4 regions of the Pseudomonas sp. NPDC087185 genome follow, and region 4 is predicted to be linked to each of the others. Evidence: riboswitches for the same ligand, from Rfam matches in the RefSeq annotation. Region 4 holds a riboswitch; each other region holds the start of a gene.
What was found. Region 4 has a riboswitch for cobalamin ahead of cobW (cobalamin biosynthesis protein CobW). Riboswitches for the same ligand answer to the same signal wherever they lie in the genome.
Positions count from the first base shown of each region.

Region 1: another riboswitch for cobalamin. It lies ahead of cobO (cob(I)yrinic acid a,c-diamide adenosyltransferase); the one in region 4 lies ahead of cobW (cobalamin biosynthesis protein CobW).
Region 2: another riboswitch for cobalamin. It lies ahead of ACIPIJ_RS14065 (ABC transporter substrate-binding protein); the one in region 4 lies ahead of cobW (cobalamin biosynthesis protein CobW).
Region 3: another riboswitch for cobalamin. It lies ahead of ACIPIJ_RS14055 (TonB-dependent receptor); the one in region 4 lies ahead of cobW (cobalamin biosynthesis protein CobW).

Region 1 is NZ_JBIUZK010000008.1:218,522-225,959, forward strand. Features, by position in the region: gene ACIPIJ_RS24850 (cobyric acid synthase) at 1-1,031, opposite strand, end outside; gene cobD (threonine-phosphate decarboxylase CobD) at 1,028-2,020, opposite strand; gene cbiB (adenosylcobinamide-phosphate synthase CbiB) at 2,013-2,921, opposite strand; gene bluB (5,6-dimethylbenzimidazole synthase) at 2,918-3,568, opposite strand; gene ACIPIJ_RS24870 (cobyrinate a,c-diamide synthase) at 3,565-4,860, opposite strand; gene cobO (cob(I)yrinic acid a,c-diamide adenosyltransferase) at 4,857-5,468, opposite strand; cobalamin riboswitch at 5,589-5,810, opposite strand; gene ACIPIJ_RS24880 (tartrate dehydrogenase) at 5,895-6,953, opposite strand; gene ACIPIJ_RS24885 (LysR family transcriptional regulator) at 7,078-7,438, shown strand, end outside.
Region 2 is NZ_JBIUZK010000003.1:819,620-827,057, forward strand. Features, by position in the region: gene ACIPIJ_RS14055 (TonB-dependent receptor) at 1-287, shown strand, start outside; gene ACIPIJ_RS14060 (DUF1624 domain-containing protein) at 486-1,652, shown strand; cobalamin riboswitch at 1,681-1,879, shown strand; gene ACIPIJ_RS14065 (ABC transporter substrate-binding protein) at 1,990-3,000, shown strand; gene ACIPIJ_RS14070 (FecCD family ABC transporter permease) at 3,000-4,016, shown strand; gene ACIPIJ_RS14075 (ABC transporter ATP-binding protein) at 4,013-4,801, shown strand; gene ACIPIJ_RS14080 (pseudoazurin) at 4,819-5,253, shown strand; gene ACIPIJ_RS14085 (OprD family porin) at 5,250-6,587, shown strand; gene ACIPIJ_RS14090 (hypothetical protein) at 6,741-7,043, opposite strand; gene ACIPIJ_RS14095 (GNAT family N-acetyltransferase) at 7,149-7,438, opposite strand, start outside.
Region 3 is NZ_JBIUZK010000003.1:811,749-819,186, forward strand. Features, by position in the region: gene ACIPIJ_RS14025 (DUF1330 domain-containing protein) at 26-319, opposite strand; gene ribBA (bifunctional 3,4-dihydroxy-2-butanone-4-phosphate synthase/GTP cyclohydrolase II) at 398-1,516, shown strand; gene ACIPIJ_RS14035 (ABC transporter substrate-binding protein) at 1,745-2,770, shown strand; gene ACIPIJ_RS14040 (ABC transporter permease) at 2,767-3,684, shown strand; gene ACIPIJ_RS14045 (ABC transporter permease) at 3,691-4,500, shown strand; gene ACIPIJ_RS14050 (ABC transporter ATP-binding protein) at 4,520-5,668, shown strand; cobalamin riboswitch at 5,715-5,921, shown strand; gene ACIPIJ_RS14055 (TonB-dependent receptor) at 6,032-7,438, shown strand, end outside.
Region 4 is NZ_JBIUZK010000003.1:389,286-396,723, forward strand. Features, by position in the region: gene cobN (cobaltochelatase subunit CobN) at 1-1,744, opposite strand, end outside; gene cobW (cobalamin biosynthesis protein CobW) at 1,748-2,815, opposite strand; cobalamin riboswitch at 2,915-3,123, opposite strand; cobalamin riboswitch at 3,524-3,748, shown strand; gene ACIPIJ_RS12075 (CbtB-domain containing protein) at 3,847-4,032, shown strand; gene ACIPIJ_RS12080 (CbtA family protein) at 4,042-4,752, shown strand; gene ACIPIJ_RS12085 (cobalamin biosynthesis protein) at 4,752-5,162, shown strand; gene cobM (precorrin-4 C(11)-methyltransferase) at 5,194-5,946, shown strand; gene ACIPIJ_RS12095 (DUF1272 domain-containing protein) at 6,013-6,255, shown strand; gene ACIPIJ_RS12100 (response regulator) at 6,481-7,095, shown strand; gene ACIPIJ_RS12105 (transporter substrate-binding domain-containing protein) at 7,107-7,438, shown strand, end outside.

The DNA.
Region 1 (7,438 bases), on a different contig from region 4:
CCGAGCGGGTCGTGCACGTTGCGGCCGAGCATCTGCAGGCCACCGCAAATGCCAATGAGCTTGCCGCCATAGCGCAGGTGCCGGGCGATGGCGGCGTCCCAACCGCGTTCGCGCAGTTGCGCCAGGTCGCCGCGCACGCTCTTGGAGCCTGGCAGGATGATCAGGTCGGCTGGAGGAATTGGCTGGCCGGGGCCGATGAACTGCAGGTCGACCTGCGGGTGCAGGCGCAACGGGTCGAAATCGGTGTGGTTGCTGATGCGCGGCAGCACCGGGACGATCACCTTGAGCACGCGCTCGTCCTTGGCTGCCTGGCGCACATCGATGCCGTCCTCAGCCTCCAGGTGCAGGTCGGTGACATACGGCAGCACGCCCAGCACCGGTTTGCCTGTGCGCTGTTCGAGCCAGTCCAGGCCCGGCTGCAGCAAGGCGATGTCACCGCGGAAACGGTTGATGACGAAACCCTTGACCCGCGCCTGCTCGCTCGCCGACAGCAGTTCGAGGGTGCCGACCAGGTGGGCGAAGACCCCGCCGCGATTGATGTCGGCCACCAGGATCACCGGGCAGTCAACCGCCTCGGCAAAGCCCATGTTGGCGATGTCACCGGCGCGCAGGTTGATCTCGGCAGGCGAGCCCGCCCCTTCGACCATCACCACCGGATACCCGGCGCTCAGGCGCTCATGGGAGGCCAGCACCGCCCGCATGGCGATGGCCTTGTAGTCGTGATAAGCCACCGCGTTCATGCTGGTGACCGCGCGGCCATGGATGATCACCTGGGCGCCGGTGTCGCTGTTGGGCTTGAGCAGCACCGGGTTCATGTCGGTGTGCGGCGCCAGCCGGCAGGCCTGGGCCTGCACCGCCTGGGCACGGCCGATCTCGCCACCGTCGGCGGTCACCGCGCTGTTGAGCGCCATATTCTGTGGCTTGAACGGCACCACGGCGACGCCCTGGCGCAGCAGCCAGCGGCACAGCGCGGTGACCAGCGTGCTCTTGCCGGCATCGGAGGTGGTGCCTTGCACCATGAGGGTGGTCATGCCGTTTCCTTCTGATAATCGGCCAGGGCCTGGGCCAAGCGCTGTTCATCGGCCGCGCAGGCGGGCAGCCCCAGGCGCACGGCGGGAGGCTGCTGGAACAGGCGCACGAGGATGCCGCGGCGGGCAAGAAAGTCATGCAGGTGCGCGGCACGCTCGCTGCGCACGTACTGGAACAGGTCGCAGCTACCTGCAGGTGCCAGCCCGGTGCTCTCCAGCAACAGGGCCAATCGTGCGCTGGCCTGGGCGCAGCGCTCGATCTGCGCCTGATGCGCTGCCGGGTCGGCGAAGCAAGCCTGGGCCAGCACGCGCGTGGGGCCACTGACGGTCCACGGGCCCAGCAGGTCGGCCAGGCGTTGCAGCAGGGGCAGTTCGGCAGCGACACAGCCCAATCGAACACCCGCCAGGCCGAAGAACTTGCCGAACGAGCGCAGCACGATCAGCCCGGGGCGTTCGGCACACTCGACCACGCTGTGTTCGGGGGTGTTGTCCATGAAGGCTTCATCGACCACCAGCCAACTGCCCCGCTCGGCCAAGCGGGCATGCCACGCGAGCAGTCGGTCCCGGGGCACACGGTGGCCGGTCGGGTTGTTCGGGTTGACCAGCACCAGCACATCGAGGCTGTCGAGGGTCGCGTCGACCTGCCCTTCCTGCAGCTCGATCAGGGTATGCCCTGCCCGCTGCCAGGCCTGCGGATGCTCCGCGTAGCAAGGCGATAGCACCCCGACCCGGCCACTGGGGCGCAGCTGGGGCAACGCCTGGATCGCCGCCTGGGAGCCGGCCACCGCCAACAGCTGGCGGGCGCCGTAATAGGCGCGCGCCGCCGCCTCGAGGCCGTCCTCCGTCTCGGGCAGGCGCGCCCAGGCGTCCATCGGGATCGGCGGGATCGGGTAAGGCCACGGCGCGATGCCGCTGGACAGGTCGAGCCAGGCCTCACGCGCAATCCCGTATTGCCGCACCGCCCGTAACAGGCGGCCACCGTGCTCAAGCATTCAGGTACGCTCCCACGCAGATCACCAACAGCCACAGCCATACGCCACGCTGCACCAGGCTCCAGCCGCGCTCGATGGCATCGGCATCGGCCATCGGCCCTTCGCCCAGGCACGGGCGCTCGTGCAGTTCGCCGTGATACACCGCCGGGCCGCCGAGCTCGACACCCAAAGCACCGGCGCCCGCCGCCATCACCGGGCCCGCATTGGGGCTGTCCCACAATGGCCCCTGCTTGCGCCAGCAGGCCAGCGCCAGGCGGGTCTTGCCGAGCAATGCATAGCTCAGCGCCACCAGCCTTGCAGGGATATAGTTGAGCACATCATCGATGCGCGCGGCGCACCAGCCGAAGCGCTCGAAGCGTTCGTTGCGGTAGCCCCACATGGCATCCAGGGTATTGCTCAGGCGGTACAGCACCACGCCCGGCGCGCCGGCGACGATGAACCAGAACAGCGCGGCGAACACCGCATCGCTGCCGTTCTCCAGCACCGACTCGGTCGCGGCCCGGGCCACGGCGGGCTCATCGAGCTCGCGGGTTTCGCGGCTCACCAGGTAGCCGACACGCCGCCGCGCCTCCTCCAGGTCGCCCTGGCGCAAGGCGCTGGCAACGGGCAGCACGTGCTCGCCGAGGCTGCGCAGGCCCAGCGCGCAATACAGCGCCAGCACGTCCACCAGCCAGCCGATATAGGGCAGCCAGGACAGGATCAGCGCCACCAGGGTCAAGGGCACCACGGCCAGGAACCAGGCACTCACGCCATGGCTGCGCCAGCCTCGCCCACCGGCATTCAGGCGCCGCTCCAGGTTGGACGCCAGGTTGCCGAAAGCTACCAGCGGGTGGCGCCGCTGCGGTTCGCCCAGCAAGGCATCCAGGGCCACGCCGGCCACGGTCAGCAAGGCCACGCTCATGGGCGCTCTCCCCATTGGTTCTCGAACAGCATGTCGCTCAAGGGCCGTTCTTCGGCCCAGTTTTCCAGCACCAGCATCGGTGCCGGATAAAATTCGGTAACAGGGCCAAGGCACAGTACAGCGACCGGCTTGGCCCCGGCAGGCATACCCAGCAGCTCGGCCAGTGCCTGTGGGTCGAACAACGAGACCCAGCCCATCCCCAAGCCTTCGGCACGGGCCGCCAGCCACAGGTTCTGAATGGCGCAGGCCAGCGAGGCGAGGTCCATTTCCGGCAGGGTGCGGCGGCCGAAAATGTGCGGTTCGCGGTTGTCCATCAAGGCGGCTACCCACAATTCGGCGCAGTCGTTGATGCCTTCGACCTTGAGCTTCATGAATTCGTCGGTGCGCTCACCCAAGGCGTCGGCCGTGCGCACCCGCTCTTGTTCCACCAGCGCCTGGATGCGCGCGCGCAGGTCGCCCTGGCGGATGCGAATGAAGCGCCACGGCTGCATCAGGCCCACGCTGGGTGCCTGATGTGCGGCGCCGAGCAGGCGGCCGAGCACGTCAGGGGCGACCGTGCCGCCGGCAAAGTGGCGCATGTCACGGCGCTCGCCGATGGCGCGGTAGACGGCGGCACGCTCGGCCTCACTGAAAGCGTGTTCGCTCATGGTCGCAACAGCGCCGCCGCCGCCTCTGGGTTGGACGGGAAATAGAAGTGCACGTAGGACGCGGTGAGCCGGCCCAGGCGATAGACCGCCTCGTTGCCGCGCCCACCGTTGGGGCTCAGGCCACGGGCGATCGGTTCCAGTTCGGTGCTGGTCAGCGAATGGTGGTAGGTGTGCCCGCGCAAAGTACCTTCCGGCAGTTCCACAGCTTGCAAGGCCAGGGCCGCCAGGCGTTTTTGCAGGGTCGCTTCGCCCGGTAGCAGGCCGACCAGCGCCGCTCGTTCACCGGCAACGTCGGTCAGGGCATCGAGCAGATAAAGCATGCCGCCGCATTCGGCCAGCAGCGGTTTGCCAGCGCCGTGGTGGGCACGGATGGCCTCACACATCGTCGCGTTGGCGGCCAGCGCATGGTGATGCAGCTCGGGGTAGCCACCCGGCAGGTACAGGCTATCGACGGCCGGCAGTTCACGGTCGTGCAGCGGCGAGAAGAATGCCAGTTGTGCGCCCAGGTTGCGCAGCAGGTCGAGGTTGGCGCCGTAGGTGAAGGCAAACGCTTCGTCCTTGGCCACGCCGATGCGCACACCGGCCAGCGACGCGGCGCTCGGCTGCGGCTCAGGCTCGGCGAACGCCACCGGCGGCGGCGGCGCGGCGTCGCAGCTGCTGCCCAGTGCTTCGGCGGCAGCGTCCAGGCGAGCATCCAGGTCATTCAGCTCGCTGGCCTGCACCAGCCCCAGGTGGCGGCTGGGCAGCTCGATGCCGCGCTCGCGCGACAGGCCGCCATACCAGCGCAAGCCTTCGGTCAAACTGCCTTCGAGCAGTTGCGCATGGCGCAGGCTGCCGACCCGGTTGGCCAGTACGCCGGCAAACGGCAGGTCGGCCTGGTAGCGCGCAAGGCCCAAGGCCAGGGCGCCGAAGGTCTGGGCCATGGCCGTGCCATCGATCACTGCCAGCACCGGCACGCCGAAGTGGCGCGCCAGGTCGGCGCTCGACGGCGTGCCGTCGAACAGCCCCATGACCCCTTCGATCAGGATCAGGTCGGCCTCGCCTGCCGCGTCCCACAGCAGTCGACGGCTTTCCTCCGCACCAATCATCCACAGGTCGAGCTGGTACACCGGCGCACCGCTGGCGCGCTCGAGGATCATCGGGTCGAGAAAATCAGGCCCGCACTTGAACACCCGGACCTTGCGCCCGAGGTTGCGGTGCAGCCGGGCCAGGGCCGCAGTCACGGTGGTCTTGCCCTGGCCAGACGCCGGGGCCGCGATCAATACGGCCGGGCAATGTCGCGTGTGGCTCACAGTTCGACGCCCTTCTGCGCGCGGATGCCCGCCTGGAACGCATGCTTGAGCATGCCCATCTCGGTGACGGTGTCGGCCAGCTCGATCATTTCGGGCTTGGCCGCGCGGCCAGTGACGATCACATGCTGCATCGGTGGCCGCGCCTGGATGTCGGAAAGCACCTGGTCGAGGTCGAGGTAGCCGTGCTTGAGGGCGATGTTCAGCTCATCGAGCACCACGAACTGCACGCTCGGGTCCTGCAGCAGCTGGCGCGAAACGTGCCAGGCCGCTTCGGCAGCGGCAATGTCGCGCTGGCGGTCCTGGGTTTCCCAAGTAAAGCCCTCGCCCATCACGTGGTAACGCACCTGCTCGGGGAAGCGACGGAAGAACAGCTCTTCGCCGGTGCTGTTGCGGCCCTTGATGAACTGCACCACGCCGCATTGCATGCCATGCCCCAAGGCGCGGGCGAGCATGCCGAATGCCGAGCTGCTCTTGCCCTTGCCGTTGCCGGTGAGCACCAGCAGCAGGCCGCATTCGTTGGGGGAATTGGCGATACGTTCGTCGATGACCGCCTTCTTGCGCTGCATGCGCGCCAGGTGGCGTTCGTCGCGTTCGGTGGGTTCGCTCATGGGGGTACTCCGCAGGCTGGCGCCACGCGAAGCAGCGGCGACAGGTCGATAGACAGGCAAGCGGAGAGCGCGCAGGAGCCATGGCCAGACGCCACGGTGCACCGCGCATCACCCTCCGTGATGCCGTTGGCAGTGACAGGCCGGTCTCCGGGCTTGTGAGCGGGCGTCGGCCCGGGCCTGCGCGCCTTCCCGGATGCGGGCATCCAGTGGCCGTGCGCGGCTTTTTACTCACCTACCGTTGCGGGGGCAGCGCCGGACTCGCGCCATGCTGGCGCCCACCGGCTTCCCAGTTTCACCCTGCCCAGTCGAGGCTGGCAGGGCACCTGAAACACGCGCGAAGGTTAGAGGGTTGAATGGGGAGCGTCAATCGAACGGGGGCGATTTCACGGAGCCCATCGTCGGTGTACCGACGATGGGCCATCACGCTTAGCGACGAATCAGCGCCAGCACCGCATCGGTCACTTCACGGGTGGTCGCCTTGCCCCCCAGGTCAGGCGTGTGCACGCCACTCTCGGTCACCGCCTCGATCGCCGCCATCAGTTCGCGAGCGGCAGCCTCCTCCCCCAGGTGCTCGAGCATCATCACCGCGGTCCAGAAGGTGGCAATGGGGTTGGCCACACCCTTGCCGGTGATGTCGAAGGCCGAACCGTGGATCGGCTCGAACATCGACGGGAAGTCGCGGCCGGGGTTGAGGTTGGCGGTGGGCGCGATGCCCAGGCTGCCGGACAACGCGGCAGCCAGGTCCGACAAGATGTCGGCATGCAGGTTGGTGGCCACTACCACATCCAACTGCTCGGGCTTGAGTACCATGGTGGTGGTCACCGCATCCACCAGTTCGCGGGTGGTGCGTACATCCGGGTAGTCCTTGGCCACGTCCTCGAATACCTCGTCCCACAGCACCATGCCATGGCGCTGGGCGTTGGACTTGGTCACCAGGGTCAGGTGCTTGGCCGGCCGTGTGCGGGCCAGGTCGAACGCAAAGCGATGGATGCGCTCGACGCCGACGCGGGTGAACGTCGAAACCTCGGTGGCCACTTCGATCGGCAAGCCCTGGTGAACACGGCCGCCACTGCCGGAATATTCGCCTTCGGAGTTCTCGCGCACGATCACCCAGTCGATCGCCTTACCCTTGGCCAATGGGCTGGTCACCCCCGGCAGCACACGGGCCGGGCGCACGTTGGCGAACTGATCGAAGCCCTGGCAGATCGGCAGGCGCAGGCCCCACAGCGACACATGGTCCGGCACCTCCTGGCTGCCCACCGCGCCAAAGAAGATGGCATCGAAGGTCTTGAGTTTCTCCAGGCCACCGGCAGGGATGTATTGGCCTTCGCGCAAGTAACGCTCCGAGCCCCAGTCGAAATGCTCGAAATCGATGCCGAAGCTGCCGCGCTTGGCAGCCAGTGCCTGCAGCACCTCCACACCTGCGGCGATCACTTCTACGCCAATGCCATCACCTGGAATTGCCGCGATCTTGTAGTTGTTCATGCCTCGACTCCCCTGCTTATTGTGGCCCGCCGAACTTGTGCTGGCGGGGATGAGCCGAGTATATGTAGTGAACACAGGGCAGCAGTTAACCCTGGATCACCTCTTAAGTAACCATGGGTTAATGATGAATCCGACACAGGACCTGGGCTTCTTCCACCTGCTGGCCAAGCAAGGCAGCCTGGCCGCCACGGCACGCGAGCTGGGCGTAACACCACCGGCGGTGAGCAAGCGCCTGGCGGCGCTGGAGGCACGCCTGGGCGTACGGCTGGTCAATCGCACCACCCGCTCCATGAGCCTGACCGCAGAGGGTGAGCTGTATTTTGCTCATGCGGCGCGCATCCTCGCGCAGGTCGACGAAGTGGAACAACTGATCGGCCGCCACCGCGCCGAGCCCAAAGGCCTGATCCGGGTGAACGCCTCGCTGGGCTTTGGCCGCCGCTACATCGGCCCAGCCTTGGCAGACTTCTATGCCCGCTACCCGGACA
Region 2 (7,438 bases), 430 kb from region 4:
GCACGGCCAACCTGTGGTTGAGCAAAGGCTTCGGCCAGCAAGTGGACGCCGGCATTGGCGCGCGCTTTGTGGATGAGCGCTATGCCAATACCGCCAATACCCAGAGTGCGCCGGGATACACCGTGGTCGATGCCAACATTGGCTGGCAGGTGCTGCCGGACGTGCGGCTGGGGTTGCAGGTGAACAACCTGTTCGACCGAGAATACGTGGCTTCGGCCTTCAGTGGCACGCAATGGATCATGGGCGTGCCGCGCTCGTATTTTGCCACCGTGGATTACAGCTTCTGATTTGAGTCAGCAGGTCCGGCCTGTTCGCGCAAAAAGCCCGCCCCCACAGTGACTGCAGAAATGTGTGGAACCTGTGGGCGCCGGCTGGTCCCGCGAACAGGCCGGTATGAACACCCAAAAAACCACTACCAGGCCTTCATTAAATAGTTATAAGATAACGTTTCATTTGACATTCATTCCTGCCTGCGACCCTCTTCCATGACAAGCGCCGCCGCCACCCCCACCCTGCTCACCCAGCGCCTGCAGAGCATCGATGCCCTGCGCGGCCTGGTGATCCTGTTCATGCTGCTCGATCACGTTCGCGAGACGTTCTTCCTGCACCGCCAGGTCAGCGACCCGATGACCATCGACGCCACCGACCCGACGCTGTTCGCCAGCCGCACCCTGGCCCACCTGTGCGCCCCGGTGTTCGTGCTACTCACCGGCCTGTCGGCCTGGCTGTACGGCGAGAAGTACCAAGGCCGCAGCGATGTCTCGGCGTTCCTGTTCAAGCGCGGCCTGTTCCTGGTGGTGCTGGAGTTCACCCTGGTCAACTTCGCCTGGACCTTCCAGCTGCCGCCCAGCGTGATCTACCTGCAGGTGATCTGGGCCATCGGTGTCAGCATGATCGCCCTGTCGCTGCTGGTGTGGCTGCCCCGCCCCGCGCTGCTGGCCCTGGGTGCGCTGATCGTCGCCGGCCACAACCTGCTCGATGGCCTGCACTTTGGTGTGGAGTCGGCGATGCATGTGCCCTGGGCGATCCTGCATGACCGTGGCTGGCTTGAGTTCTCCGACAGCCTGCGCCTGCGCACCTCTTACCCGGTGCTGCCGTGGATCGGCGTGATCGCCTTGGGCTATGGCCTTGGCCCTTGGTTCGGCCGTGGCCTTGATGCGAAGCAACGCCAGCATCACCTGCTGCTGGCGGGCGTGATCGCCCTGCTCGGTTTCGTCGTGCTGCGCCTGCTCAACGGCTACGGCGAAGCGCCGTGGAGCGGCTACCCGACCCTCACCCAGACGCTGATGAGCTTCTTCAACATAACCAAGTACCCGCCTTCGCTGCTGTTCCTGGCCCTGACCCTGGGCTGCGGCCTGCTGTTGCTGCGCGCCTTCGAACGCGCAGGGCAAGCCCGCTGGATCAGCGCCCTGGCCGTGTTCGGCGCGGCGCCAATGTTCTTCTACCTGCTGCACCTGTATGTGCTGAAGCTGCTGTACCTGGCCAGCGTCGCCGTGTTCGGCCTGAACCACGGCGACTACTTCGGCTTCGACGGCATTGGCGCCGTGTGGCTAGGCGCGGTGCTGCTGGCGGTGGCGTTGTACCTGCCGGTGCGCTGGTTTGCCCGGCTCAAGGCGCGCCGTCGCGACATCACCTGGCTGAAGTACTTCTGATTTAGCGTTTTCACCCGGCGCCTGATGGTCTACCATGCGGGCCGCCGGTTTCCACCACGGAATTAATAGGGAATCCCAGGCCGCCCCAGGCGCGCCAAACGGAACTGCCCCCGCAACTGTAGGTGCCGAGCTCATGCCATTGATGCCACTGGATCCACTATCCGGGAAGGCCGGCGTTGAGCGATGAAGCACCAGTCAGGAGACCTGCCGGCCTACATTCACCAACCGGCGGGGTGTCCGGGATTGGCCATCAGTGTTGCTCCTGCTGCCTGCAGGGGCTCGGCGATGCCTGTCCGTGCGTTCCTTCCGTGAACTGTCCGATAGGAGATCGCCCAGCATGCTGCCTCGTTTCGCCACCCTGCTCGCCGGCCTGAGCCTCACCGGCGTGGCCCATGCCGCCGCCACCCACTACCCGCTGACCGTGGACAACTGCGGCATGCCGCAGACCTTCGCCCACGCCCCCGAGCGCGCGGTGACCATCGGCCAGGCCGGTACCGAAATGCTCTATGCCCTGGGCCTGGGCGAAAAGCTGGCGGGCACTTCGCTGTGGTTCAACAACGTGCTGCCGGAGTACAAGGCGCTCAATGACCAGGTGCCGCGCCTGGCCGACAACGACCCGAGCTTCGAAGCCGTGGTCGGCAAGCGCCCGCAACTGGTGGCGGTGCAGTTCGAATGGATGGTCGGCGCCCAGGGCGTGGTCGCAACCCGCGAGCAGTTCAACGAACTGAAGATCCCCACCTACCTGCTGCCTTCGGACTGCGAAGGCAAGGACAACCTGGTCGGTGCCGACGGTACGCGCCTGCAGGCGTTCCAGGTCGACAGCATCTACAAGAGCGTCAGCCAGCTGGCTGAAATCTTCGACGTGCAGGCCCGTGGCGAAGCGCTGAATACCGATCTCAAGGCGCGCCTGGACGGTGCCAAGCAGCAACTGGCCGGTAAGGACTTGAGCAAAACGTCGGCGCTGTTCTGGTTCTCCAGCGCCGACCTGGACATCGACCCTTACGTCGCCGGGCGACAAGGTGTCGCCGATTTCATGCTGCGCACCTTGGGCGTGCGCAACGTGGTCGAGTCTACTGAAGAATGGCCGACCGTAGGCTGGGAAACCCTTGCCAAGGCCAACCCGACCTGGCTGATCATCGCCCGCATGGACCGCCGCCGCTTCCCCGCCGACGACTACCAGAAGAAGCTGGAATTCCTTCACAACGACCCCGTCACCCAGCACATGGATGCCGTGAAGAACAACCGTATCATTATCCTCGACGCCGACGCCATGCAGGCCGGCATTCGCCTGTTCCGTGGCCTGCAGACCCTGTCTGCGGCCTTCGCCAGCGGTAAAGCGGCGCAGTGATGAAGCGTTTGCTGCCCTGCACGGCCCTGGCCCTGCTCGCTCTGCTCGCCGCACTGCTGGCAGGCACCGCCATTGGCGAAACCACCGTATCGCCCCGGGTGGTCTATCAGGTACTGGCCAACCACCTGTGGCAAGCCGATTACCCGGTCGACCCGATCGATGCCGGGATCATCTGGAACTACCGCCTGACCCGCACCCTGGTCGCCGCGGCCTGCGGTGCGGGGCTGGCGACCTGCGGGGTGATCTTGCAAGCGCTGCTGCGCAATCCGCTGGCCGAACCTTACTTGCTGGGCCTGTCGGCCGGCGCCTCGACGGGCGCCGTGCTGGTCGGTTTGCTAGGCCTGGGCAGCGTGGCCCTGAGCATGTCCGGCGGCGCTTTCGTCGGCGCCGTGGCAGCGTTCGCGCTGGTGTTGGTACTGGCCCGTGCGGCCGGGCCGAGCAGCAACAACGCCCAGGTGATCCTGGCGGGCATCGCCGGCTCGCAACTGTTCACCGCCCTGACCGCGTTCCTCATCACCAAGTCGGCCACTGCCGAGCAGGCCCGCGGCATCCTGTTCTGGCTGCTGGGCAACCTCAGCGGCGTGCGCTGGCCATCGGTGTGGATGGCGCTGCCGGTGGCGCTGTGCGGGCTGGTGGTGTGCCTGTGGCACCGGCGTACGCTGGATGCCTTCACCTTTGGCGCCGATTCGGCGGCGTCGCTGGGTATCCCGGTACGCCGCAGCCAGCTGCTGTTGATCAGCTGTGCGGCGCTGGTGACGGCGGTGATGGTGTCCATCGTCGGCGCCATCGGTTTTGTCGGGCTGGTCATTCCGCATGCCTTGCGCCTGCTGCTCGGCCCCGGCCACAGCCGGCTGCTGCCGGCCAGCGCCTTGGGCGGTGCGCTGTTCCTGATCGCCGCCGACATGCTGTCGCGCACGCTGATCCCTGGCCAGGTGATCCCGGTGGGTGTGGTCACGGCCTTGATCGGTGCACCGGTATTCGCGCTGATCCTGGTCAGCCGACGGAGGCGCGCATGACGGTCATGGCGCCACTGCACGTCGCCCCGCTCGCCTGCCAGGGCCTGAGCCTGCAACTGTCAGGCAACAGCGTGCTGCGCGACATCGACCTGGCCGTGATCGCGGGCGAAACCCTCGGCATCGTCGGCCCCAACGGCTCCGGCAAATCGTCCCTGCTCAAGTTGCTGGCCGGTTTGCGTACACCGCACAGTGGCAGCGTCCGGCTGCTCGGCGAGCCGCTCGCGCACCTGCCGCGCCGGCGTATTGCCCAGGCCCTGGCGCTGGTCGAACAACAGGCCGACACCCTCGACGCCATCAGTGTGTACGACGCCGTGGCGCTGGGGCGCACGCCGTGGTTATCGGCCCTCGCGCCGTTCTCCAAAGAGGACCGCGCCATCGTCGAGCAAGCCCTGGCCGACCTCGATGCCGCGCACCTGCGTACACGCATCTGGGGCTCGCTGTCCGGTGGTGAGCGCCAGCGCGTGCACATCGCCCGTGCCCTGGCCCAGCGCCCGCAGGTGCTGCTGCTCGACGAGCCGACCAACCACCTCGATATCCAGCACCAGCTGAGCCTGCTGCAACAGGTGCAGGCGCTGCCAGTGACCACCCTGGTGGCCCTGCACGACCTGAACCAGGCACTCACCTGCGACCGCGTGGCGGTGCTCGAACACGGCCGCCTGGTGGCCCTCGGCAAACCGCTGCAGGTACTCACCCCCGAGCGCCTGCTGAGCACCTTCGGCGTGCACGCCCACTACCTCACCGACCCCTTCGACGGCGCGCGCATCCTGCGCTTTCGCGCCCCCTGAACCAGGAAGTTCCCGCCATGCTGTTGCGCCCCACCGCCCTGCTGCTCGCCAGCGCCCTGCTGCCCTTTGCCGCGCTGGCTGAAGTGCATGAAGTGAAGATGCTCAACCGCGGGCCGGCGGGCGCCATGGTCTATGAGCCAGACCACCTGCGCATCGCACCGGGCGACACCGTGCGCTTTCTGCCAACCCAGAGCGGCCACAATGCCGCCAGCCTGCCAGGCTTGCTGCCCGCTGGCGCCGAGGCGTTCAAGAGCAAATTGAACCAGCCGTTCGAGCAGACCTTCACCGTCCCTGGGCTGTACGGCATCCAGTGCATTCCGCACCTGGCGATGGGCATGGTGATGCTGATCCAGGTGGGCGATACAGCCCCGGTCGAATGGCCAGCGACCTTGCCAGCCCGGGCACAAGCGCGCTTCACGGCGCAACTGCAGCAGCTGGAGGCCGGGCAATGAACCGTTTGCTAATGGCCCTGCCGCTGCTGGGCCTCGCGCCCTTGGCGCTGGCTGAATCTGCACAGTCACAGAGCAATGGCTTCGTCGAGGACAGCAGTTGGAGCCTCCTCAACCGCACGGTGTACGACCAGCGTGACTACAAGCACGGCGGGCGCAACAGCGCTGGCCGCAATGCCTACAAACCCCGCAACGAACGCAACGGCCTGGCTGAGGAATGGGCCTACGGCTTGATGGGCACGTTCCAGTCCGGTTTTACCCAAGGCCTGATCGGGGTTGGCGTCGACGCCCACGCCTACCTTGGCGTGCAACTCGACAGCGGCGGCGGCCGGGTCGGTAAAGCGCGCTTGCTCGGCGTGGACAATGACGGCCACCCGAAGAACGAATACAGCCGAGGCGGCGCAGCGTTGAAGCTGCGCATGTCCAACACCGTGCTCTCTTATGGTGAGCAGCGAGTGAAGACACCCGTGTTCAGCTCTTCCGACAGCCGCTTGCTGCCTGAAACCGCGACCGGGTTCTTCCTCACCAGCAACGAAATCGACACGCTGAAGCTGGTCGCGGGGCACTTCAACGAAAGCACCGACCGTAACGCCTCAAGCCACAACCAGGGCTTCGTGGTCAATTACTCCAACGGCCGACAAGGCAACAGCTTCGACCTCGCCGGCCTGGTGTGGAACCCCAGCGCCGCCTTCAGCGGCAGCCTGTACACCTCCCGCTACGAAGACAACTGGAACCAGCACTACCTCGGCAGCACCGTCACCCACGCCCTGGACGACCGCCGCAGCCTGAGCCTGGACCTCAACCTGTACCGCACCACCGACACCGGCAAGGCCCTGTCCGGGCGCATCGACAACACCACCTGGAGCCTGGTCTCGCGCTACAGCCAAGGCCCGCACAGCGTTAGCCTCGGCTGGCAGCAGGTGGATGGCAACACGCCGTTCGACTACGTGACCCGCGGCGCGATCTTCATTGCCAACGCCGTGCAGATGTCCGACTTCAACGCCCCGAACGAAAAATCATGGCAGGCGCGCTATGACCTGAACATGGGCGCGTATGGCGTACCGGGGTTGAACCTGACGGCGCTGTATGTGCGCGGGTTCGATATCGATGGCACACATGTGGACCCCACTGGCGGGTATGCGTACCTGGGTTATGGCAAGGGCGGCAAACACTGGGAACGGGACCTTGAGGCGCGGTATGTGGTGCAGAGTGGCAAGGCCAAGGGCACGGCGTTTTCGCTGAGGCACAACGTGCACCGCGGGGATACGGCGCAGGCGGAGCTGGATGGGAATCAGATTCGGTTGGCGGTGGAATGGCCGTTGACGGGCGGATTCTGACAGCCAATCAGGCACCTTACCCCTGCAGGCACAGTGCTGTTTGCCAGGCCAACGCTGCTCCTGTGGGAGCGGTTTACCCGCGAAGAAGGCACCGCGGTGCAGGGCCAGGGCCATGCCCTGGTTCGCAGGTAAACCTGCCCCCACAGGCCCCTGCTAAGCGACTTGCCAATCGTGCTTTTCCTGCTCGGACATCGCAGCCACCACATCAGCAAAGGTGTCGTTGAACTCCGAACTGACATTGCCGTGCACCTGGTAATTGGTCAGCAAGTACCGTTTCACCGTGTTCGGCCAGCGACCCTCCTTGTGCGCCGCATTGATGATGCCCTTGGCATCCTGGTAATTGGCCCTCGGCCATAGCTCGGCAAGCCGCCGTTCGAAGTCACCGAAGTTCCAGCTATCGGTGCGCCGCTCGAACTCATCGAGCAGGTCAAGTTTATACAGTGCCAAGTGCGCCATGAGCATGCCTTCTTCGTCATCGTCAGAAACCCGAAGGTAAGCAAATGGCCGGGGGTTGAAAATGAACCCGTTGTCGCTGCGCGCCGCTGAAAAGTAGGAAAAGTCCTAGACGGCCTGCCACTGCTCCATGTGCGTGGTCCGCCACACCGGGTCGTCTTCCACATCGATCACGGCGAAGCCCTGGCGCTCCCAGAAGCGGATCGCCCCTGGCAGAAACGGATGAGTGTGCAGGTACAGGCATTCGACGCCGGCGTCGATGGCCCGCTCGCGCAAGGCCGAGAACAGCGCAGCGGCCAGGCCGTGGCGGCGGTATTCAGGGAGCACGAACAGGCGCACGATTTCGACGACGTGTTTGCCGTGATAATCGAGTTGGCGAAAGCGATGATCGTACGGCA
Region 3 (7,438 bases), 420 kb from region 4:
TGGCGATGGCGCCCTTACCATCAACTCAGGGCTCGAACCCTTCGACAATGATGACCTCAGCCTTCGCCACCCCCTGGCGATGGCTGCACGCTTCCTGGTACAGCGCGGACCGATAACACGCCACCGCCTGTTCATACGAGTCGAACTCGATCACCACACTGCGCTGTGGCGTCGGCCGCCCTTCCAGCGCCTCGCTGCGCCCGCCCCGTGCCAGGAACCGCCCACCAAATGCAGCAAAGGCAGCAGGCGCCCGCTGGGTGTACTGCTGGTACTGCCCGGGGTCGGTCACGTCCACGTGGGCGATCCAATACGCTTTCATCCGCTGCTCTCCTGTTGCCAGATTATTTATGTATGATGGTATACCATAATAATCACCCTACCACAGTGAGCGTGCAGCATGGCTTTCAACAGCATCGAAGAACTCCTCGAGGACTACCGGCAAGGCAAGATGGTCCTGCTGGTGGACGACGAGGATCGGGAAAACGAAGGCGACCTGCTGATCGCCGCCGAGCGCTGTGAGGCCCAGGCCATCAACTTCATGGCCCGCGAAGCGCGTGGCCTGATCTGCCTGACGCTGACCGACGAACACTGCCAGCGGCTGGGCCTTGAGCAGATGGTACCGGCCAATGGCAGCGTGTTCAGCACTGCCTTTACCGTGTCGATCGAGGCCGCCACGGGCGTTACCACCGGCATTTCCGCCGCTGACCGAGCGCGCACGGTGGCGGCAGCGATGGCCGCCAATGCTCGCCCCGATGACCTGGTGCAGCCCGGCCACATCTTCCCCCTGCGCGCCCGCGAAGGCGGCGTGCTGACCCGCGCCGGGCACACCGAAGCGGGTTGCGACCTGGCGCGCCTGGCAGGTTTCAGCCCGGCCTCGGTGATCGTCGAGGTGCTCAACGACGACGGCACCATGGCCCGCCGCCCCGACCTGGAAGTGTTCGCCGCCAAGCACGGCATCAAGATCGGCACCATCGCCGACCTGATTCACTACCGCCTGAGCACCGAGCAGACCATCAAGCGCATCGGCGAACGCGAACTGCCAACCGTGCACGGCACCTTCCGCCTGGTCACTTACGAGGACCGTATCGAAGGCGGCGTGCACATGGCCATGGTCATGGGCGATATCCGCCGCGAGCAGCCAACGCTGGTACGAGTGCATGTGATCGACCCGCTGCGCGACCTGGTCGGCGCCGAATATGCCGGGCCGGCCAACTGGACGCTATGGGCGGCGCTGCAGAAGGTGGCCGAAGAAGGCACCGGGGTGGTGGTGATCCTTGCCAACCACGAGTCATCCCAGGCGCTGCTGGAGCGGGTGCCGCAGCTTACCCAGCCGGTACGGCCTTATCAGCGCGGGCAGTCAAAGGTGTATTCGCAGGTCGGTACCGGCGCGCAGATCCTGCAGGATCTGGGCGTGGGCAAGCTGCGCCACCTGGGGCCGCCGCTCAAGTATGCCGGGTTGGCGGGGTATGAGCTGGAAGTGGTCCAGAGCATCCCGTTCGAGCCGATCAGCGGATAGTCGAAGGGGCGTGACGTTTGTGCAGGGGCGGAGTGATGGCCGGTCGCCTCCCCCTCTTGCCAAAAGTTTGGAATACCATAATATGATATCCCGTAGACCTTAAAATCGCAGGCCGGCATCTACAATCACAAACGGCCACCGACACTTTGTTTTAGCTGCTCCCCGAATACTGTTGGCGGGCGCACTACCAGCCCCGCCTCGAATAACAAAAGCAACGAGGGCGTAACCATGCTGTTGAGCAAACGTGTAACCGCAGTGCTGTCCGCCAGCCTGCTGACCCTGGCATGTCAGGCCGTGCAGGCTGCCGACAGTCTCAATTTCGTCAGCTGGGGCGGGACCACCCAGGACGCCCAGAAAGAAGCCTGGGCCGTCCCGTTCAGCAAATCGACCAACATCAAAGTCGTCCAGGATGGCCCGACCGACTACGGCAAGCTCAAGGCCATGGTCGAGAGCGGCAACGTGCAGTGGGACGTGGTCGACGTGGAAGCCGATTTTGCCCTGCGCGCCGCCAGCGAAGGCCTGCTCGAACCCCTCGATTTCAACACCATCCAGCGCGACAAGATCGACCCGCGTTTCGTCTCCGACCACGGCGTCGGCTCGTTCTTCTTCTCGTTCGTGCTCGGCTACAACGAAGGCAAGCTCGGTGCCAACAAGCCGGTGGACTGGACCGCGCTGTTCGACACCAAGACCTTCCCCGGCAAACGCGCCCTGTACAAATGGCCGAGCCCCGGCGTGCTGGAGTTGGCCCTGCTGGCCGACGGCGTCGCACCCGACAAACTCTACCCGCTGGACCTGGACCGCGCCTTCAAGAAGCTCGACACCATCAAGAAAGACATCGTCTGGTGGGGCGGTGGCGCCCAGTCGCAGCAGCTGTTGGCTTCGGGTGAAGCCTCGCTCGGGCAGTTCTGGAACGGCCGCGTCTACGCCCTGCAGCAAGATGGCGCGCCGGTGGGCGTGAGCTGGAAGCAGAACCTAGTCATGGCCGACTTCCTGGTCATCCCCAAAGGCGCCAAGAACAAGGACGCGGCCATGAAGTTTCTGGCCAACGCCAGCAGCGCCGAAGGCCAGGCCGACTTCGCCAACAAGACTGCTTATGCGCCGGTGAACGTCGACAGCGTGGCCAAGCTCGACAAAGACCTCGCGCAAAACCTGCCGACCGCCTACGCCCAGGACCAGGTCACGCTGGACTTTGCCTACTGGGCGAAGAACGGCCAGACCATCGCCGCGCGCTGGAATGAGTGGTTGGTCAAATGAAAGTCGCCATCAACGCCCTGCACAACGCGCAAGGTGCCCCCACGGGCACCGGCGCTCCGGGAACGGCCCCCCGCCGCGAACCGCTGAACCGCCGTTGGAAAGGCAGCCGCAACCTGCTGCCGGCCCTGCTGTTTCTTGGCCTGTTCTTCTTCGCCCCGCTGATCGGCCTGCTGCTGCGCGGCGTGCTGGAGCCGGTGCCAGGGCTGGGCAACTACGAGCAACTTTTCGCCAACTCGGCCTATGCACGGGTGTTGTTCAACACCTTCTCGGTCGCGGGCGTGGTCACCCTGATCAGCGTGCTGCTGGGCTTCCCGCTGGCCTGGGCAATCACCCTGGTGCCCAACGGCTGGGGCCGCTGGTTGCTTAACATCGTGCTGCTGTCGATGTGGACCAGCCTGCTGGCGCGCACCTACTCGTGGCTGGTGCTGCTGCAGAGCTCGGGGGTGATCAACAAGGCGTTGATGGCGCTGGGCATCATCGATGCGCCGCTGGAAATGGTTCACAACCTGACCGGCGTAGTGATCGGCATGAGCTACATCATGATCCCGTTCATCGTGCTGCCGCTGCAGGCGACCATGCATGCCATCGACCCGATGGTGCTGCAGGCCGGCTCCATTTGCGGCGCCAGCCCGTGGACAAACTTCTGGAAGGTGTTTTTGCCGCTGTGCCGCTCGGGGCTGTTCTCCGGCGCGTTGATGGTGTTCGTGATGTCGCTCGGTTACTACGTCACCCCAGCCCTGCTCGGCGGTGCGCAGAACATGATGCTGCCCGAATTCATCATCCAGCAGGTGCAGTCGTTCCTCAACTGGGGCCTGGCCAGCGCCGCCGCCGCACTGCTGGTGGTGATCACCCTGGTGCTCTTCTACCTGTACCTGAAGCTGCAGCCGGAATCCCCGGTCGGCAACGCGAGGTAAACCGCCATGCTTCTGTCTCCCAATGCCATGGGGCGCCCGCTGCGCACGGGCCTGTACCTGACCACCGGGGTCATAGCAGCCTTCCTGCTGCTGCCGGTGGTGTTCATCATCCTGCTGTCGTTCGGCTCTTCGCAGTGGCTGGTGTTCCCGCCGCCGGGCTGGACCTTCAAGTGGTACGTGCAATTCTTTGCCAACCCGGAGTGGATGGACGCGGCCCTGGCCAGCCTCAAGGTGGCCGTGCTGACCACCCTCGCCGCCGTGCTGCTGGGCCTGCCCACCGCATTCGCGCTGGTACGCGGCCGCTTCCCCGGCCGCGAGATGCTCTACGGGCTGTTCACCATGCCGATGATCGTGCCATTGGTGATCATCGCCGTGGCGGTGTACGCGCTGTTTCTCAAACTGGGCTACACCGGCACGCTGTTCGCCTTCGTGGTCAGCCATGTGATCGTCGCCCTGCCCTTCACCATCATCTCGATCATCAACTCGCTGAAGCTGTTCGACCAGTCGATCGAAGATGCTGCGGTGATCTGCGGTGCCTCGCGCCTGCAGGCGATCTTCAAGGTGACCTTCCCGGCCATTCGTCCAGGCATGATCGCCGGCGGCCTGTTCGCCTTCCTGGTGTCGTGGGATGAGGTGGTGCTGAGCGTGATGATGGCCAGCCCCGACCTGCAGACCTTGCCCGTAAAAATGTGGACCACCCTGCGCCAAGACCTGAGCCCGGTGATCGCCGTCGCCTCGACGCTGCTGATCGGCCTGTCGCTGTTGGTCATGGTTATTGCCGCCGCCTTGCGCCGGCGCACCGAAGTCAACGCCTGAGTGCGCGGAGAGAACAACAATGAGTGCAGTGATCAAAGACAACGCGCACAACCAGACACTGGTCAGCCTGCGCGGCCTGAACAAGCATTACGGCGACTTCACCGCGGTGGACAACCTCGACCTGGAGATCCAGGACGGCGAGTTCCTCACCTTCCTCGGTTCCAGCGGCTCGGGCAAGTCCACCACGCTGTCGATGCTGGCCGGCTTTGAAACGCCAAGCAGCGGCGAGATCCTGGTCGAGGGCCAGTCGCTGGTGAACGTCCCGCCGCACAAGCGTGACATCGGCATGGTGTTCCAGCGCTACTCGCTGTTCCCGCACCTGAACGTGCGCGACAACATCGCCTTCCCGCTGGCCATCCGCAAGCTCAGCGCCGCCGAGACCAACAAGCGTGTCGACGCCATGCTCAAGCTGGTGCAGTTGGAGCCGTTCGCCCACCGCAAGCCCTCGCAGATGTCCGGCGGCCAGCAGCAGCGCGTGGCCATTGCCCGCGCGCTGGTGTACGAACCGCGCATCCTGCTGATGGATGAGCCGCTCGGCGCGCTGGACAAAAAACTGCGCGAAGACCTGCAGGACGAACTGCGCCAGCTGCATCGGCGCCTGGGCATCACCATCGTCTACGTGACCCACGACCAGGAAGAAGCCATGCGCCTGTCCCAGCGCATCGCCATCTTCAGCCACGGCAAGATCGTCGGCCTGGGCACCGGCTATGACCTGTACCAGAACCCGCCGAATGCGTTCGTGGCCTCGTTCCTGGGCAACTCGAACTTCCTGCATATCAAGGCCAGCAGCCAAGGCGCGGGCAGCTTCGAGGGCCAGCCGGTCGCCATCCGCCTGACGCCTGGCCTGGCTGCCGGTCAGGATGCACTGATCATGGTGCGCCCGGAAAAGGCCTTGGCGCTGACCACCGAACAGGCGGCGCGCGAACCGTTGCCCACAGGCTGGAACGAGGTCATTGCCAAGGTCGGCGAAGTGCTGTTCCTCGGCGAAAGCCAGACCTGCCACGTCATGACCCCAGGCGGTACTGAACTGACCGTGAAAGCGTTGTCGGCTGCGGGCATGCCGATGCAACCGGGCGATACCGTGAAGGTGCGCTGGGCGGTGGCCGATGCCTGCATCTACACCGAGTGGGCGCAAAGCGACCTGAGCAAATCGGCCGGCGCGCACTAGCCGCCAGCCACAGGTAAACGATTGACGCGCGCTCCGACCAATGGTCAGATGCGCGCCAGTTTCAGGTGTCCTGCGCCGCCGTGCGCAGGGTGAAACGGGAAGCCGGTGCGTCGTGTTCCACGACCAGTCCGGCGCTGCCCCCGCAACGGTAAGCGAGCGATGCCTTCGACACACCACTGTGCACCTGCATGGGAAGGTGAAGGCCTCATGACCCTCGCAAGCCCGGAGACCGGCCTGAAGCTTCACTTGGCAACCCGCGGTGGGCGGGCGCAGGCCGGTATCCGCGTGCGCGCCTGCGTGCGTGGTTGTGCCTTTGCGTGTTTTCCACCGGGATCCATTCATTCCTGCAGTCAGTGGAAAGACATGTCCCGTTTCTTCAAGCTTCCCCCTCTGGCGGCCTGCCTGGCCGTCGCCCTGCCAGCCCTGGCCGATGACCATGGCAGCCCCGTCCTGGCGCTGCCTTCCACGGCCATCACCGACACCCGCGATGAACAGACGGTCGACCTGGCCACGCCGACCCAGGCCGGCTCACGGCTGAACCTCAGCGCCCTGGAAACGCCGGCCAGCACCAGCAGCATTACCGCCGAACTCATTCAGCAGCGCAACAACCTCACCGTGCAGGACGCCGTGACCCGCTCGCCGGGCATCACCTTCATCGGTAGCCCAGGCGACGGCGGCACGGGGCTCTCGGCCCGTGGCTTTACCGGGCACGGTTCGGTGATGACGCTGTTCGACGGCACACGCCTGTATACCGGTGCCGGCACCCAGACCTTCCCGGTCGACCCGTGGATGGTCGAGCGCATCGACGTGCTCCGGGGCCCGGCTTCGGTGCTGTATGGCGAAGGGGCCACGGGCGCTGTGGTCAACGTGATCCCGAAAAAGCCCTTCAGCGGTGACCTGCGCAACCACGTGCGTTTGGGCTATGGCTCCTGGGACCGCCAGCAGCTGGGCCTGGACAGCGGCGGCAGCCTCAGCGAGCGGCTGAGCTACCGCCTCACCCTCAACCAGCAGGCGGGCAACGGCTGGGTCGACCGCACCGACTCGCGCAGCCTGAGCCTCAGCGCCGCGCTGCGTTTTGACGCCACGCACGACCTGAGCTTCACCCTGGCCCATGAGCGCGGCGATGCCCAGCCTGCCAACGACTACGGCACGCCGCTGATCGACGGCCACTACCGCAGCAGCCTGCGCAAGAAGAACTACAACATCCAGAACGACGTGCAACGCTACCACGACGAATGGACCCGCTTTACCACCGACTGGACGATCAACGACCAGCTCAGTACCAGCAACCAGCTCTATTACATCAAGAGCCGCCGCCACTGGCGCAATGCCGAAGACTACAGCTGGGACGCCGACCGTGAGCAGCTGCTGCGCCAGAGCTACCTGGAAATCAAGCACAACCAGGAGCAGATCGGCGACCGCCAGACCTTCACCTTCGACCACTCGCTGTTGGGCCTGGCCAGCAAGACCGTGCTCGGCGCCGAGTACAACAAGGTGCGCTTCAACGTCGACAGCAACACACCGTACAACGATGTCGGCGGCGACTACATCGACCCGTGGCAGCCGACACCTGGGTACTTCCACAGCGATTCGCCGACGCGCCCGCAAACCCTCTCCAGCACCCACACCTTCGCCCTGTTCGCCGAGAACCGCCTGCAACTGACCGAGCGCCTGTCGCTGGTGACCGGCGTGCGCCGCGACCAGCACCACATCGACCGCGACAACCTCACCGACGGCACCCGCAGCGACCGCAGCCTGCAAGGCGGCAAC
Region 4 (7,438 bases):
AGATGTTCGGCAGTGGGCCCAGCAGCGCATCCGGCCAGCACTGGGCAGACAGGCCGACGCCTTTGCCGGGCAGCCACTCCAGGTTGCCGTGCTTGCCGACATGGATGACCGCGTCGGCGGCAAAGGCATGGCGCAGCCAGAAATGGAACGCCAGATAGCCATGTGGCGGCACCAGATCCGGGTCGTGGTAGACGGCGCTGGGGTCGACCTGATAACCACGCGCCGGCTGGATGCCGACGAACGTCAGGCCAAAACGCAGGCCGGCGACCATCAAGCGGCCGCTGCGGTACATCGGGTCTTGCTCGGGTGGCCCCCAATGCTCCAGTACGGCCTGGCGGTTGGCTTCAGGCAGGCGCTCGAAGGCCGCCTGATAATCCGTGAGACTCAGGCTCTGGGCACAGGGACGCTGGTCGAGGTGGTCGAGGTCGTTGGTCACGCCGCCGAGCAACTGGTGGATCAGTTGCGTGCCGCTGCCCGGCAGCTCGGCCAACGGATAGCCTTCGGCTTGCAGGGCCTTGAGAATATTCAAGGCCGCTGCGGGCGTGTCCAGCCCGACGCCGTTGCCGATACGCCCATCACGGGTCGGATAGTTGGCCAGCACCAGCGCCACGCGCTTCTGCCCGTTGGGCAGTCGCGCCAGCTCCACCCAGCGCCTTGCCAGTTCGGCGACGAAATCCATGCGTTCGGGGTGGGCGCGGTAGCAGACTACGTCTGACTGGCTGCGCTCGCTGCGCCAGGCCATGTCCTTGAAACTCACCGGGCGGGTGATGATGCGCCCGTCCAGTTCAGGCAAGGCAATGTGCATGGCCAGGTCGCGGGCGCCAAGGCCCTGCTCGCTGGCTTCCCAGCCGGGTTGGTTGTCCTGCGCGCAGATCGCCTGCAGCACCGGGATATCACGTCGAAACGGCCGCAGGTTGGGGCGCTCCGGGCTGGACAAGGCGAAGCCTGTGGTGTTGATCAATACGTCGGCGCCGACTTCGTCCAGCCAGGCTTCCACCTGTTCCAGGCAGGCACTTTCCTTGAGGCTGGCGACGGCAATCGGCAGCGGGTTGAGGCCGGCTGCCAGCAGGCGTTCGCAGAATACGTCGATGAAGGCCGTATTGGCGGCCTGCAGGTGCGAGCGGTAGAACAGCAGCGGCGCCACCGGGTGCTCCGGGAGCCACTGGCCGTACCAATCTTCAAGGACCGCTGCCGGTTTGCTCGGGTGATAGACCGAGGTGCGTGGCAACGGCTGCGGCGCATCCCAGGTGTAATCACAGCCCAGCCACTGGTTGGCCAGGCACTTGAACAGGTTGACGGCATTGGCCTTGCCGCCTTGGCGCAGGTAGTGCCAAAGGCGCTCGGCCGACTCGCCAGTGACCGTGCCAAGGCCGGTCAGCTCCGGGTCCGGGCGGTCGTCGCCCGGCACCAGTATCAGCTGGACACCGCGCGAGGACAGTTCGACCAGCTGCTCGACACCATACCGCCAATAGCCGACGCCGCCGTGCAACGACACCAAAATGACCTTGGCATGGCGCAACACCTCATCGACATACAAATCGACCGAAGCGTGGTTCTGCACCTGCATGGGGTTGGCCAGGCGCAAGCTGGGGAAGTCATCCGGCAGTTGCTCGGCGGTTTCGGCGAGCAAGGCCAGGTGCGAGTCGCCGCTGCAGAGGATCACCAGTTCGGCGGACGTCTGGCCGAGGTCGGCAATGCTGTCGTCCGGCACGAAGCCGCCGGGCTGGGTCCGCAGCAGGTGCATGGGTCAGGCGCCCAGGGCTTGGCGCAGGCGCGCTTCCAATTGCGCGGCATCGAGGTCCTGGCCAATCAGCACCAGGCGGGTGATGCGCGGCTCGTCGGCGCGCCAGGCGCGGTCGAAGTGCTTGTCAAAACGGGTGCCCACGCCTTGTACCAGCAGGCGCATCGGTTTGCCAGGAATCGCCGCGAAGCCCTTGGCGCGCAGGATGCCGAATTCCACCACCAGCTGAGTCAGCGCGTCGAGCAGCAGGGCTTCATCGGCTTCGGGCAGGTCGATGGAAATGGAGTCGAAGGCGTCATGATCGTGGTCGTCATGGTCGTCGCCGTCATGGTGCGAATCGTGGTGCGTACGGCGGCCATCGATGTGTGCTTCGGATTGCGCGCCCACACCCAGCAGCACGTCCAGCGGCAGGCGGCCGCTGCTGGCTTCGATCACCTTGACCGCAGGCGGCAATTCTTCGGCGACTTCGGCGCGGACCTTGGCCAAGCCTTCGGCGTCGATCAGGTCAGCTTTGTTCAGCACCACCAGGTCGGCACTGGCCAACTGGTCGGCGAACAGTTCGTGCAGCGGCGATTCGTGGTCCAAGTTGGGGTCGAGCTTGCGCTGGGCGTCGACCTGGTCCGGGTAGGCGGCGAAGGTGCCGGCGGCCACGGCCGGGCTGTCGACCACGGTGATCACTGCGTCGACGGTGCAGGCGTTACGGATTTCCGGCCACTGGAAGGCTTGCACCAGGGGCTTGGGCAGGGCCAGGCCGCTGGTTTCGATGAGGATGTGGTCGAGGTCGCCGCGGCGCGCCACCAGCTCACGCATCACCGGGAAGAATTCTTCCTGCACGGTGCAGCACAGGCAGCCGTTCGCCAGTTCGTAGACGCGGCCGCTGGCCTCTTCCTCGGTGCAGCCGATGCTGCACTGCTTGAGGATTTCGCCGTCGATGCCGAGCTCGCCAAACTCGTTGACGATTACCGCGATGCGGCGGCCCTGGGCGTTGTCGAGCATGTGCCGGAGCAAGGTGGTCTTGCCCGAGCCGAGGAAGCCGGTGACGATGGTGACGGGGAGCTTGGCCAGTGTTTTCATGTCGCGTTGCCCTTGGCAGGATGGCGCGGGCATGCGGGACGAAAGCCGCGGGCCAGACCGGCCGGGCTCGTTCGCCACCGGATCACCCCGCCCGGTTGAAAGTCGAAAACGTTGCGAGGCAGGTCTCCTGGCTTGCACCGTTCCGGCCCCGATCGAACGGAGATGGCGGGATGACGCCTTCCCGCGCCGAGGCGCAGTGGCTGTGTCGATCCGTTTCGGTGCTTACAGTTGCGGGGGCAGCCGCGGCTTGTACCGCGTTCCCGTCTTAGCTTCGGCCTGGCCGAAGAACCTCGAAGCGGCAAGGCTACGCGGGGGGTGGGGGATGGTCAACAGTTGCCGCGAGCCACCCCCCACAAATCCCAACGCAAACTGCTTTTCGCTTTTGCTTTTGCTTTTGCTTTTGCTTTTAAGCGCGCGGTAGTTCAGGCGCCACCGAATGCGACTTCAGGAGGCCGAGCGCAGGTCTTGCGAGCGCGGTCCTCCCGGGAGCAAGGCCGGAGCGAGGGAACCCCGAAGCGCAGCGCAGGGGCCGGATGACAGGAGCCAGCCTTTTTGGGTGGGCCCGCTCCCATCATCCGGCCCCTACGCTGCGCTCCGGCCTCCTGAAGTCGCAATCTGCATCGCCTGAACTACCGCGCACTTAGAAGCAAGAGCAAGAGCAAACCTGCAACACGCGCTGCGATTGACGGAAACATTGCCCCGTGCTCTCCTTACACCCTGCGTTCAGGTGCCCCCAAGGGGGTGAAACGGGAAACCGGTGCGTCGCAGGCCCCCGATAAGGGCCCGACAACTCCGGTGCTGCCCCCGCAACGGTAAGCGAGTGAAGCGTCGAGACCACTGTGCCACGCAGTACGGCATGGGAAGGTGACGCTTTACCAGGAGCCCTGCTCCTCCTCGCAAGCCCGGAGACCGGCCTGACGTTCATGAACACCCCGCGGTGGGCGGGCGCTGTCGCATTCCCCTGGGCCATCCAAGCCCGGGGCTGTCGCGCTCGCCTATGCCCCTATAAAAGCAAAGCAGAGGAATGCGTCATGCCCATCACCAGCGCCAAACACAGCATCAGCACCCCCGTCACCCTCAGCCAGCGCGTGGTAATCGCCGCCGGTGCCAGCCTGCTGGGCCTGTGCCTGATCTACTTCGCCGGCTTCTCGCACATCGAGGCCGTGCACAACGCCGCCCACGACACCCGCCACAGCGCCGCCTTCCCCTGCCACTGAGACCGCCCGATGATCAAGCGTATTGCCCGCACCGCCGGGTTCAGCGGCCTGCTCGCAGCCCTGCTGCTGACCCTGCTGCAGAGCTTCTGGGTCGCCCCGCTGATCCTGCAGGCGGAAACCTATGAGTCGGCCGCCCCTGCCGCCGAGCACCACAACCATGACGGCGAAGCGGCTGTTGCCCATGAACATGCGGCCGGCCATGAGCACAGCGACGAGGCCTGGTCGCCGGAAGACGGCTGGCAGCGCATCCTGTCGACCACCGGGGGCAACCTGGTGGTAGCGGTCGGTTTCGCCCTAATCCTCGCCGCGCTGTACAGCCTGCGTGAGCCCAACCGCGTCGCCACTGGTGCGCTGTGGGGCCTGGCCGGGTTCGCCGTGTTCTGCCTGGCGCCCACCCTGGGCTTGCCGCCTGAGCTACCGGGCACCGCCGCCGCAGACCTCGGCCAGCGCCAGAACTGGTGGATCGGTACCGCTGCTGCCACTGCAGTGGGCCTGGCCCTGGTGGTGTTCGCGCGGCACTGGCTGTTCAAGGCACTCGGCATGGTTTTGCTGGTGGTGCCCCACGTGATCGGTGCACCGCAACCCGACGTTCATCAAAGCCTGGCCCCCGAAGCCCTGGAAACCCAGTTCAAGGTCGCTTCGTGGGCAACCAACGCCGCCTTCTGGGTGGCATTGGGCCTGCTCAGCGCCTGGCTGTATCGCCGTTCCAGCCAGGCTTGATGACCAGCAAAAAGCTGCAGCTGGCGCTGTACGCCGGCTTCGGTTGCCGCCGGGGCTGCCCGGTGGAAGTGCTCGACGCGCTGCTGCGCCAGGCGCTGGACCGGCATGGCCTAGCACTGACTGCGCTGCAGGGCATCGCTAGCATCGCCTTGAAAGCTGACGAGCCAGGCCTTCAACAACTTGCCAAACGTTACAACTTGTCGCTGGTGGTGTTCGAGGCCAGCCAGCTGCAGGCCTTCGAGCCCCTGCTCAGCCACCGTTCTGCGCAAGCCTTCGCCCACAGCGGCTGCTGGGGCGTTGCAGAGAGCGCGGCGCTGGCCCTGGCGCACCGCGATGTCGGCAAAGCCACCCTCCGAGTGACACGGCAATCACTTGGCCCCGCTACCCTCGCCCTCGCCTGCGGCGGATAATCGATACCTCTTTTACCTGCAAGGATTTTTCATGACGGTCTACTTCATTGGCGCCGGCCCCGGTGACCCGGAGCTGATAACGGTCAAGGGACAACGCCTGATCCGCCAGTGCCCGGTCATCATATACGCCGGCTCCCTGGTGCCTGCGGCGGTACTCGAAGGCCACCAGGCCGAGACGGTCATCAACAGTGCTGAGCTGCACCTGGAACAAATCATCCAGGCCATGCGCAAGGCGCATGAAAAAGGCCTGGACGTGGCCCGCGTTCACAGCGGCGACCCCAGCCTGTATGGCGCCATCGGCGAACAGATCCGCCACCTGCGGGAACTGGGTATCGACTACCAGATCATCCCCGGGGTTACCGCCACTGCTGCCAGCGCCGCACTGCTGGGTTGTGAACTGACCCTGCCGGACGTGGCACAGACGCTCATTCTCACCCGCTTCGGTAACAGCTCCCCGATGCCTGCCGGGGAGCAACTGGGCGATTTGGCCCGCCATGGCAGCACCATGGCCATCCACCTTGGGGTCAAGCATCTGGCTCGCATCGTCGACGAGCTGCAGCCCCACTACGGGGCCGATTGCCCCGTGGCCGTCGTGCACCGCGCCACCTGGCCGGACCAGGACTGGGTCTGCGGCACGCTTGGCGATATCGTCGGGCAGGTCGCCGCCAAGGGCTTTCGCCGCACCGCGCTGATCCTCGTCGGCCACGTGCTGGGGGACGCGCCGTTCGCCTCATCCGCGCTGTATCACGCCGGGCACGCGCACCTCTACCGCCCTGGCGATTGAGCATTGCCAACCGGCCAAAGGCCGTAGCAGACTCCAGGCTCCTACCCGCGGACCGGAGTGACACCCATGCTGGCGCTACGCCCCAATTGCGAATGTTGTGATGCAGACCTCCCAGGCGATAGCCCCGATGCGTTGATCTGCTCGTTCGAATGCACCTTTTGCCGCAGCTGTGCCGAAACCCGTTTCCATGGCCGCTGCCCCAACTGCTCAGGCCAACTGCTGGCCCGCCCCACTCGGGTGGGCCAGGCGTTGAGCAACAACCCCGCTTCGACCCAACGCGTACTCAAGCCCCACGCTGCCTGCGCATAAGTAACTTTCTTTTGCTGGCATCGTCGAAATCAGCATCGGCGATGCCTGTCTTCATGTGATTTTGTAGGACTTTTCAACAAAGTCAGCCTCCTTAGTCAACACATCTATACTCGCCATTACCAAGGGGTCGGAATGGACGTATCGTGCTGCGCTGCAGAAACACCTTGCAGACGTATTCCTGATTATCCTCAGGAAACGGACCACATTCCGACAGGAGTTTTCTTCATGACAACTGTACTGATCGTCGACGATCACTCTACCGTTCGATTCGCGATACGCATGTTGCTTGAGCGCGAGCGCTTTCACGTCATAGGTGAAGTAGACAACGGCAGCGAAGTGGCGCAGGTAGCACGCAAGCTGCAACCCGATGTCGTGGTCCTGGACATCGGGCTTCCTGGCCTGGACGGCATGGAAGTGATCAAACGGCTGCAGCAGCTCGAGCATGCCCCCCGGATCATGGTGCTGACCGGCCAGGCCACCGACCTGTACGTACGCCGCTGCCTGGATGCCGGCATTGGTGCTTTCGTGACCAAAAGTGAAGACCTCGACGCCGTCGTGTTTGCGCTCAAAGCCTTGGTCAAAGGTTATTCGACGTTCCCGCAGATGGCGGTCAACAGCAATACCCTGGACAGCGAGCCGACCCGCCTGGGCAGCCTGTCCAACCGCGAGATGGAAGTGCTGCGGCGCCTGTCCAATGGCGAAAATAACAAGCACATCGGCACTCAGATGAACCTGAGCGCCAAGACCATCAGCACCTACCGGGGCCGTATCATGGACAAGCTCAAAACGGAATCGTTGGTAGAAATGGTGGACCTGGCCAAGCGCAACAGCGTCAACTGAGCGCAATCGACATGAAGCGCACGCTGGCTGGCTTGTTCGTGGTCATCGGCCTTGCATGCTGCCCGCGGGTAACGCTAGCCGATGCCGAGCCACGGCAGTTGCTGGCGCGCGCCGTCAGTGCCGCCCCCCCCTTGCAACTGGACTCTCAGGACCGCCAGTGGCTGCAACAGCGCAAGGCCCTTCTGCTGGGCAGTTCGCGCCCCGACTATCCGCCCTTCGAGATCAACATCAGCCCGGCCGATTACGAAGGCCTCAGCGCCGATTACGCCGGGCTGATCGCCGAGCAATTGGGGGTACCGATCGAAGTCAAACGTTTTTCCAGCCGCCACGAAGCAATTGCCGC